2 regions of the Vulcanococcus sp. DEBay_Sum29NL08_54 genome follow, and region 1 is predicted to be linked to the other one. Evidence: riboswitches for the same ligand, from Rfam matches in the RefSeq annotation. Region 1 holds a riboswitch; the other holds the start of a gene.
The links. A riboswitch is a leader RNA that binds a small molecule or an ion and turns the genes downstream of it on or off. The one in region 1 is predicted to bind cobalamin.
Positions count from the first base shown of each region.

Region 2: linked by a shared signal. The riboswitch ahead of QZ186_RS02425 (HupE/UreJ family protein) and the one ahead of QZ186_RS00040 (HupE/UreJ family protein) in region 1 are both predicted to bind cobalamin.

Region 1 is NZ_JAFMNJ010000001.1:1,205-5,829, forward strand. Features, by position in the region: gene QZ186_RS00015 (hypothetical protein) at 1-84, shown strand, start outside; gene ilvD (dihydroxy-acid dehydratase) at 81-1,757, opposite strand; gene QZ186_RS00025 (hypothetical protein) at 1,800-2,096, opposite strand; gene upp (uracil phosphoribosyltransferase) at 2,122-2,793, opposite strand; gene QZ186_RS00035 (pentapeptide repeat-containing protein) at 2,849-3,385, shown strand; cobalamin riboswitch at 3,391-3,539, shown strand; gene QZ186_RS00040 (HupE/UreJ family protein) at 3,564-4,154, shown strand; partial or broken gene QZ186_RS00045 (GTP-binding protein) at 4,157-4,625, shown strand, end outside.
Region 2 is NZ_JAFMNJ010000004.1:39,775-44,399, reverse strand. Features, by position in the region: gene QZ186_RS02440 (lysylphosphatidylglycerol synthase domain-containing protein) at 1-825, shown strand, start outside; gene QZ186_RS02435 (Fur family transcriptional regulator) at 847-1,320, shown strand; gene QZ186_RS02430 (hypothetical protein) at 1,321-1,461, opposite strand; gene QZ186_RS02425 (HupE/UreJ family protein) at 1,527-2,102, opposite strand; cobalamin riboswitch at 2,129-2,271, opposite strand; gene QZ186_RS02420 (GTP-binding protein) at 2,272-3,423, opposite strand; gene QZ186_RS02415 (hypothetical protein) at 3,485-3,997, opposite strand; gene QZ186_RS02410 (metal ABC transporter substrate-binding protein) at 4,156-4,625, shown strand, end outside.

The DNA of each region.
Region 1 (4,625 bases):
GAGCGCTGCGAACGCCCCAGCGCCGGCGCCCCCCTTGAAGCCCTCTGCAGGCGAATTCGCGCCTTGATTGCTGGCGAGGCCTAGAGGTCAGGCTGGTCGGTCACAGCACCTTTGCTGCTGGAGCTCACCAGCCGGGCGTACTTACCCAAAACACCGGTGCGGTACCTCGGCTCAGGCTTGCTCCAGGCGGCCCGGCGGGCGGCCAGTTCGGCGTCATCAACATTGAGTTGGATCAGCAGTTGGCTGGCATCAACGGTGATGCTGTCGCCCTCCTGGACCAGACCGATGGTTCCGCCCACGGCCGCCTCGGGCGCCACATGGCCGACCACCAGTCCAAACGAGCCCCCGGAGAAGCGTCCATCGGTGATCAGGGCCACGGAATCCAGTAAGCCCTGGCCCACGATCGCGGCGGTGGGGCTGAGCATCTCGCGCATGCCGGGGCCACCCACGGGACCCTCCTGTCGCACCACCACCACGTCGCCTGGGTTGATCTGCTTATCGAGGATGGCGGCCAGGCAGGTTTCCTCGCTTTCAAATACGCGGGCGGGGCCGGTGATCACCGGATTCTTCACCCCGCTGATCTTGGCCACGGCACCCTCTTCGGCCAGGTTGCCCTTGAGGATTGCCAGGTGGCCCTTGGCGTAGAGCGGATTGCTCAGCGGCCGGATCACGTCTTGGCCGGCTGGGGGCACCGCGGGAACATCGGCGAGCACCTGCTTGAGGGTTTTGCCCTCGATCGTTTTGCAATCGCCGTGGAGCAGACCGGCATCCAGCAGCAGCTTCATCACCTGGGGGATGCCACCGGCCTGGTGGAGATCCACGGTGACGTAGCGGCCGCTGGGCTTGAGGTCGCAGATCACGGGCACCCGTTGGCGGATGGTCTCGAAGTCATCGATCGAGAGATCAACGCCAGCGGTGCGGGCCACGGCCAGGAGGTGGAGCACGGAGTTGGTGGAGCCGCCGACGGCCATGATCACGCTGATGGCGTTTTCAAAGGCCTCGCGGGTCATCAGATCGCGGGGAAGGATGTTGGCCTTGATCGCCTCAGCCAGCACCTCCGCGCTGCGGGCAGCGCTATCGGCTTTTTCAGGATCTTCGGCAGCCATGGTGGAGCTGTAGGGCAGGCTCAGGCCCATGGTTTCGAAGGCCGCACTCATCGTGTTGGCGGTGAACATGCCGCCGCAACTGCCGGCGCCAGGGCAGGCGTTCTTCTCAATGGCCGTGAGCTCCTGCTCGTCGATCCGTCCACCGCTGAACTGACCCACCGCCTCAAAGGCACTCACAACGGTGAGGTCGCAGGCGCCGAGCTTTCCGGGTTTGATCGTGCCGCCGTAGACAAAGATTGAAGGGATATTCATCCGCGCCATGGCCAGCATGGCCCCAGGCATGTTTTTGTCGCAGCCGCCGATGGCGAGCAGCGCATCCATGCTCTGACCGTTCACGGCTGTCTCGATTGAATCCGCGATCACCTCGCGGCTCACCAGGGAATACTTCATCCCTTCGGTGCCCATCGAGATGCCATCACTCACGGTGATGGTCCCGAACATCTGGGGCATGGCACCCGCCGCGTGAGCCGCATCCTCAGCCCGGCGGGCCAGATCGTTGAGGCCCAGGTTGCAGGGCGTGATCGTGCTGTAGCCGTTGGCGATGCCGATGATCGGTTTGTTGAAGTCAGCGTCTCCAAAACCGACAGCCCGCAACATGGCGCGGTTGGGGGAGCGCTGAATGCCCTGGGTGATCGCGGCGGAGCGAAGCATGGCTGCGGGGTTGTCTTCCCAGCAACCTACCGAGGAGCCCTGTCAGCTCTGGGGGCTCAGCCCCTCGAGCTGCCTGCGAACGTCTTCGATCGCTTGGTTGAGCTCTTGAACCTTGTCCTGGAGTTCAACCTCCCGGACCACCGGGCGGTCGCTGTTGGGGTCAAAGGCTTGATCGTCGTGATCGGCCAGCCGACTTAGGCGCAGGCTTCGCTGTTGCCGGGTGTTTTGCTGGCGCCGCTCAGCCTCGGAATAGAGCCACCAGGCAAAGCCAGCGGCACCGATCACAGCACCAACCAAGAGGGTGCTCAGAGAACCTGAACCGCCGTCTCGGTTGGACATCGCGTGGACCTGCTTTGAAGTTGCCTCAGCCTACGAAGCCTGACTGCGGCCTGCCATACAGACGGTCGCCAGCGTCACCTAAGCCAGGAACGATGCGCTGCTGATCGTCCAACTCGGCGTCGATACAGCCGGTGTAGATGGTCAGATCGCTGTAGCGCTCACCGAGGGTTTTCAACCCGGGACTGGCGGCAAGGGTGGAGATCACCCGCACCCGTTGGCCAGTCACCCCCTTGGTCTCCAGCTGTTCGAGCACGTTCAGGAGCGTTCCAGCAGTGGCCACCATGGGTTCAAAGACCAGCACCCCTGCATTGGCGGGGATGGTCTCCGGAAGACCGTTGAAGTAACACCGGCAGCGACCGCTGGCCTCATCCCGTTGCAGGCCCATGTGGGCGACGGCAGCGCTAGGGATCACCGACTTGGCTCCGTCCCATAGCCCCAATCCAGCTCGGAGGATGGGCACAGCCAGTACCGGAATCGAACCGTCAACGATGGTCCCTTCCGTCTGGGCCAGTGGTGTCTGCACCTGCACCCGCTGGTAAGGAATCCAGTCCCGCATGGCCTCATAGGTCAACCATCGACCCAGTTCGGCCATCGCCGTTGCAAAGAGGGGCTGAGGGGTCTCTCGATCCCGCAACACGGTCAGCCAATGGCCAATGAGGGGATGGGGAGGGACCACCACCCGAAGGGTCTTGCTCATCGGTCGCGCTCCGGTATCCGCCTGCAATAACTTGAGCGCCCAAGTTAAAGCTGCAGTGCGGAACCTCGTTGCGCTCATTCAGTTGCTCGTGGCCCGCTCATTGAGCACCCTCGCCCTCGGCGTTGTTCTGCTGCTGGCCTCTGTTCTTCCAGTGGCCTCCCCGGCCTTGGCGATTACCGCCCCCGAACTACGTGGTCAGCGCAGCGCTCAGGACCTGCAACCGGACATGCACGGCCGAAACCTTCAGCAGCAGGAGTTTCTAAAAGCCTCCATGGAGGGGTTTGACCTCAGTGAGACCGACCTGCGCGGGGCCGTGTTCAACACCGCCAATCTGCAAAACGCCAACCTCTCGGCGGCTGATCTCGAGGATGCCGTGGCCTTCGCCACCCGCTTTGACAACGCTGACCTCAGCGGTGCGGTCTTTCGCAACGCGATGCTGATGAACAGCAAGTTCACCGGCGCGGTCATCGAAGGCACGGACTTCACCGACGCGGTTCTGGACCTTCCGCAGCAGAAGGCCCTTTGTGCCCGGGCCAGCGGCGTCAATCCACGTACGGGTGTCGATACCCGCGAAAGCCTGGCCTGTCGTTAATCAGCGCTTAGGCTCAGTGCTCCGGTTCTTCGGGGGATCAGCCCGAGGAGGAAACGGGGAAAGTCCGGTGTAATTCCGGCGCTGTCCCGCAGCTGTGAAGAGTCCTGTCCCCAGGGCTCCAGTCAGAACGCCCGCCGGTTCACTCCCATTAATCACCTGGCGCGGACCAGTCCTATTGATGTTCAAGCGTTTCGGGGCCCCTGCGCTCCTGCTGGCTTCCCTCTCTGCCGCGCCAGCTCTGGCCCATCACCCGATGGAGTCCATGGCGCTGGTTCCCTCACCGGTGAGTGGATTGATCAGTGGTCTGGCCCACCCGCTGCTGGGGCCTGACCATCTGCTCTTTCTGATTGCCCTGGCCCTGGTCGGCTTTCAACGCTCCATGCGTTGGACCATGGCGTTGCTGCTGGTGGGCCTCAGCGCCACGGCACTGGGTCTTTGGTTGCCCGGTCTGCCTGGTGCCGAGGCACTGGTCTCCCTCTCCCTGGTGGTCGAGGGCCTCGTGATCGTGGGCCGTCTTCCTGCCCTCAGCTTGATTCCCGCCTTCGCTCTGCACGGTTATGTGCTCAGCGCCTCGGTGATTGGCTGGGAGTCCACCCCCATTGCCTTCTACCTGCTGGGTTTGTTGCTCAGCCAAGGCGCTCTGTTGACCCTCTCCCTCGTTGGCCTGCGTCGCTTCAGCCAGGAGCTCCCGCTGAGCCAGAAACAGCTCCTCGCCGGTGTGATGGTCGGCATCGGCGCCGCCTTCACCTGGACCGCGCTCGTCGCCTGACCATGACTGTGGCACCCGCATCACGCCTCCCGGTCACGGTGGTGACCGGGTTTCTTGGCGCTGGTAAATCGACACTGTTGCGTCAGCTGCTGGTCTCCAGTGGCCTGCGGCTTGCCGTTCTGGTGAACGAGTTTGGTGAGGTGGGGATCGATGGCGATCTGATTCGCAGCTGCGGCTTTTGCCCTGAGGATGAGCTCGACGGACGGGTCGTTGAGCTGGCCAACGGTTGCCTCTGCTGCACCGTCCAGGACGAGTTTCTGCCGGTCATGCAGCAGTTGCTGCAGCGCGCTGACCAACTCGATGGAATCGTCGTCGAAACCAGTGGCCTCGCCCTGCCCGTGCCCCTGGTGCAGGCCTTCCGCTGGCCCGAGATTCGCACCAAGACCCGTGTGACGGGCGTGGTGACCGTTGTCGACGGTGAGGCATTGAGTGGCGGAAGTGTCGTTGCCGATCCCAGTGCCCTCGAGGCCC
Region 2 (4,625 bases), on a different contig from region 1:
CAGCTCAGCCTGGATCGTCAGTCCTGGCTCTGGCTCGCCTTGGGCCTCGGGCTGAGTGCCTTGAGCCTGGTGGTCAATGGCTTGGCGTGGGGAGTGGTGCTGCGCTGGTTCGGTGCGGCACCGCGCTGGACGCCTGTGCTGCTGCTCTTCCTCGAGTCGAATCTGCGCAAGTACCTGCCAGGTGGGGTGTGGCATCTGGTCACGCGGGTTCGGGCCCTGCGCGCTGGTGGACCCTGCCGCCAACCCCTGAGTGGTCGGCAGGCCCTGGGGACCGTCCTGCTGGATCCGCTTTTGATGGCGGCGGCGGCCTTGGCCCTGGTGGCCCTGGGGGGAGGGCTGGGTCTGTTGGGCCTGCTGCCTTTGCTGGCCCTGGTACCGCGTTGGTTAAACCCTCTGCTGGAGGGTCTGGAGCGCCGCCGCGCCCAAGCCCTGGAGGTTGATCCCGCCGGCCTGAACCCAGGGAGCCTGCGCTTGCCGGGCTATCCCTGGCTGCCCCTGCTGGCGGAGTTGGTCTTTGTTCTCTGCCGCTTCGGAGGCTTCGCCTGCTGCGTTCAAGCCTTTGACCTCAGCGTTCAACTGAGCTGGTGGGGCTGGTTGTCCGGGTTCGCCCTGGCCTGGACGGCTGGGCTGGTGGTGCCTGCTGCCCCTGGGGGGCTGGGGGTGTTTGAGGCGGTGTTGGTGCTGCGCCTGGCGGTGTCGGTCCCCGAGGCCCCCCTGCTGGCGGTGGCCCTGAGCTACAGGCTCGTGGTGTCCCTGGCGGATTGTCTGATGGCCGCCGCTGCCCGCCGGGACCTGGCGGCACTTCGCAACAGTGGGTATTGTTGAGAAGTGCCCTGAGAGAGCGTCTTGCCCGCTGGTCCCGTCTCCCCGGTGCAGGCCGATGCCTTACGCAGCTCGCTGCATGACCGCGGACAGCGTCTGACGCCCCAGCGGCAACGGGTCTTGGCCCTGTTTGAGCGCCTGGGCGAGGGGAGTCATCTCAGTGCCGAGGAGGTGCATCAGCGCCTGCTGAAGGCGGAGGAGCGGGTCTCCCTGGCCACGGTGTATCGCACCTTGCGGCTACTGAGCTCGATGGAGCTGCTCTGCGAATTGGAGCTGCCCGAAGGGGGCCGGCGCTTTGAGCTGGCCAGTGATGAGGCCCACCGGGACCACCACCACTTGGTCTGTGCCCGCTGCGGACACACCGAGGAGTTTGAAAGCGAAGCGGTGCTTCAGGCCGGCGGTGAAGCAGCGGCTCTACACGGCTTTCAGCTGCTCAACTGCGTCTTGAACGTGCGGGCGCTTTGTCCCGCTTGTTCCCAGCAGGAGGACGAGGTTTGATCAGCGGCGGTTGACCCGGACCGGCACGAGCGACGGTTGCATCAAACCGCCGCCGCCGTTGTCATCGTCCGAGTCGGTGGCGAGCCAGAAAATCAGACCGACGAGCCCCAGAACCGTTGTGAGTGCAGTGAACTCGGCCATCCGGGGGATGCGGTTCGACACACCATAACGGCGTTTTTCGCTTCTGCTGTCGCGGATGCTGCAGCTCAGAGGGGTGCAATCGCCAGCAGACCGCCGGCCAGCACCAGCAGCCCGGCCCCGAGGCTGGCCAGCTTGCGGTCAAGCCGCTGGCTCAGCCAGGCGCTGCCGCCCACCACCGCAGCGGAGCTCAGCAGGGCGCCAATCCACCAGAAGGAGCTGCCACTGGACTCCAGGCCATGGAGCATGGCGTGCAGGGCGACGGCCCCGCCAACGGCGAGGGCCAGGATCGAACGACCGCAGTGACCGCGCAGCACCAGAACAAGCACGGCAGCAACAGCCGAGATTGCCAGTGCTGCCAGCACTTCAGCCCCGGGTAGTTGCCCGCCAAAGCTGCCCACGATCGAACCCAGCAGCGCGCCAGCAACGGCAGTGGTCAGCAACGGGCGCCCGGCCTGGGCAACACAGAGACCGACGGTCACCAGCATCAGCAGGTGATCCAGTCCGAGCAGGGGGTGCAGGGCGCCACCCATGACGCCATGGTCGGCGCTGCCATGGGCACCGGCCGGGAGCATGGAGAGCAGGCTCAGTCCCAGTCCAGCTGCAGTGCTGCTCAGCAGCGATCGGGTCAGTTTCGAGTTCATGGCAGATCCGGTCCGCGCCGGTGCTGAGGTTGGGGGTGGAGGGCGGCGAGCGTTCTGACTGAGGAGCAGGCGCTCCCATCACAGCTGCGGGACAGTGCCGGAGTCACACCGGACTTTCCTCGTTGCCTTCCTGGGCTGGGTCCAGGAAACCGCTGCTCGGATTATCGCTTCAGGAGAAGCCCTTGCCGGCATCTTTGGCGACGCAGGCCTGAAGTTGCTTGCGGATCTTGGCGTGGTCGAGGTTTTTGCCGATCACGACCAATTGGTTTTTGCGGTCGCTGGGCTTGCTCCACTCGCTGTCGTCGATGGAGAAACGCTTGCCGGCCAGGTGGAAGACGTGGCGCTTGCTGCTCTCGTTGAACCAGAGGATTCCCTTGGCCCGGAAGACCCCCGCAGGCAGCTGGTTGTCGAGGAAGTTCTGAAACTTCCGCAGGGAAAAGGGCCCCTCGGCATTGAAGGAGAGGGAGGTGAATCCCTCGATGGCGAGGTGATCCGCGTGGGAATGGTCGTGGGAGTGCCCGTGATCGTGACTGTGATCGTGTGAATGACCGTGGTCGTGCTCGCAGTGCCCGTGGTCGTGATCACAGTTGCTGTGGTCCTGGTGGTCGTGGGAATGATCGTGGTCGTGCTCATGGACGCAGTGACCGTGGTCGTGGTCGCAGTCGTCGTGGTTTTGCTGCGCAGCCACCTTGTCGCTTTCGAAGAGGCCCACGCTGAGCAGCAGCGGCAGATTGACCTCCCCTTTGACCGAGCGCAGGATCCGCGCATCGGTTTTGATCTCCCGCAGCTTGTCTTCCACCGCAGTGAGGCGCTCCTCGCTCACGAGGTCGCACTTGTTCAGCAGAAGGATGTCCCCATAGACCACCTGGGCCCGGGCCACCTCCCCATCGAGGATCTCGTCGCTGAAGTTCTCAGCATCGACCAGGGTGATGATCGAGTCGAGCCGGGTCTGATCCCGTAGATCGCTGCCGAGGAAGGTCATGGCCACCGGCAGCGGGTCAGCCAGTCCAGTGGTCTCCACCACCAGATAGTCGACCGGATCTGGGCGATCGAGGATCCGGTAGACGGCGTCCAGCAGCTCTCCATTGATGGAGCAGCAGATGCAGCCATTGCTGAGTTCGACCATGTCCTCGCCGGTGGCGATGATCAGGTCGTTGTCGATGCCGATCTCACCAAACTCGTTGACCAGCACAGCGGTTTTGACGCCCTGCTGGTTGCTGAGGATGTGGTTGAGCAGCGTGGTTTTTCCTGCGCCAAGGAAGCCCGTGAGGATGGTCACGGGAAGCCCGCTAGGGGCCTGTTCCATCAGGCTGCTGCTCATGGTGAAGGCGGCTTGCTGCGGCTGGGATCGATCCCCTCAGTCTGGGACGTGGCCTGCAGCTTTAGACGCTGCTCAAGCCACAGGCCTTCAGATAGGTCTGGTCGATGGTTTGGCTTTCGGCTGAGCTGGTGAGGTCCTTGTAGGTCTTGGCCGCGGCTTTGGCTCCAGCGCCATCGCCATCGGAGAGGGCATCGAGCATCGCGTTAATCACGCCGAGTTCCTGTTGCTCGAGCTTGAGGTAGGCCGCTTGGGCGCTTTTGCAGGGGCCATCCTTGAGATCGGCCTGAATGCTCTGCAGAGCGTCGGTGTAGCTCGTGGCGGTCGCCCGGGTCTGTTTGATCAGGGCCTCATGGTCGTGGTCATCTTCAGGATCAAAGCGATCGGGAGAGAGCTCGATCGCGGCCAGGAGATGGCCTTCCAGGGCTGTGATGGCTCCCTCGTTGTAGGCATAGACCTCTTTTTGCGGGCCGCTCATTGCGGACTGGTCTGCGCTGGGCGATTGGCAGGCGGCGAGGGCGAGTAGGCCGCTGGCGAGTGCCGCGGCATGGACGGCTGAGCGACGTGGGAAGGACATCGGCTCTCGAGAGGGCGGGGAGTTGGTTTCAGGCTGATCAGGAATGGCCAACACGGCAACGGGCCAACCCTTAACCCGAGACTGAGAACCGTTATCGTTTCCGGAGCTGCGGGGTGGGTTTGGCGCGTTCTTTGGCGCTTGCGGCTGTTGCAAGTGGATTGACGCTCGTTGCTCCGCAGGCCAGTGCTGCACAGGCCTCCCCCTCGGTTGTTGCAGCGAACGGCATTCTTTGCGACCTCGTTGGTGTGCTGGCGGGATCGAGTGCTTCTGTCGCCTGCCTGGTGCCCGCTGGAGCCGATCCACACGACTACCGCCTGAACGCCAGGGACCGAGCAGCGATTCAGTCGGCCTCTCTGGTCTTCTTGAACGGCTATCGGTTAAGTCCTGCCCTCGAGCGTGTCGGGAAGCTCAAGCGCACGGTCAAGGTGGCCGAACGGGCGGTCCCCTTGAGTCCATCGCGTGATCCGCATGTCTGGCACAACCCGCTCCAGGCGGTGGCGATGACGAGGGTGGTCTCCTCTGAACTCAAGACCTTGGTGACGGCCACGGCCCGCCCGGCGATTGAGGCACGCGCGGCTCGAGTGGCCTCCGTGCTCCAGCAGTTGGATCGATGGGCTGCCGTGCAATT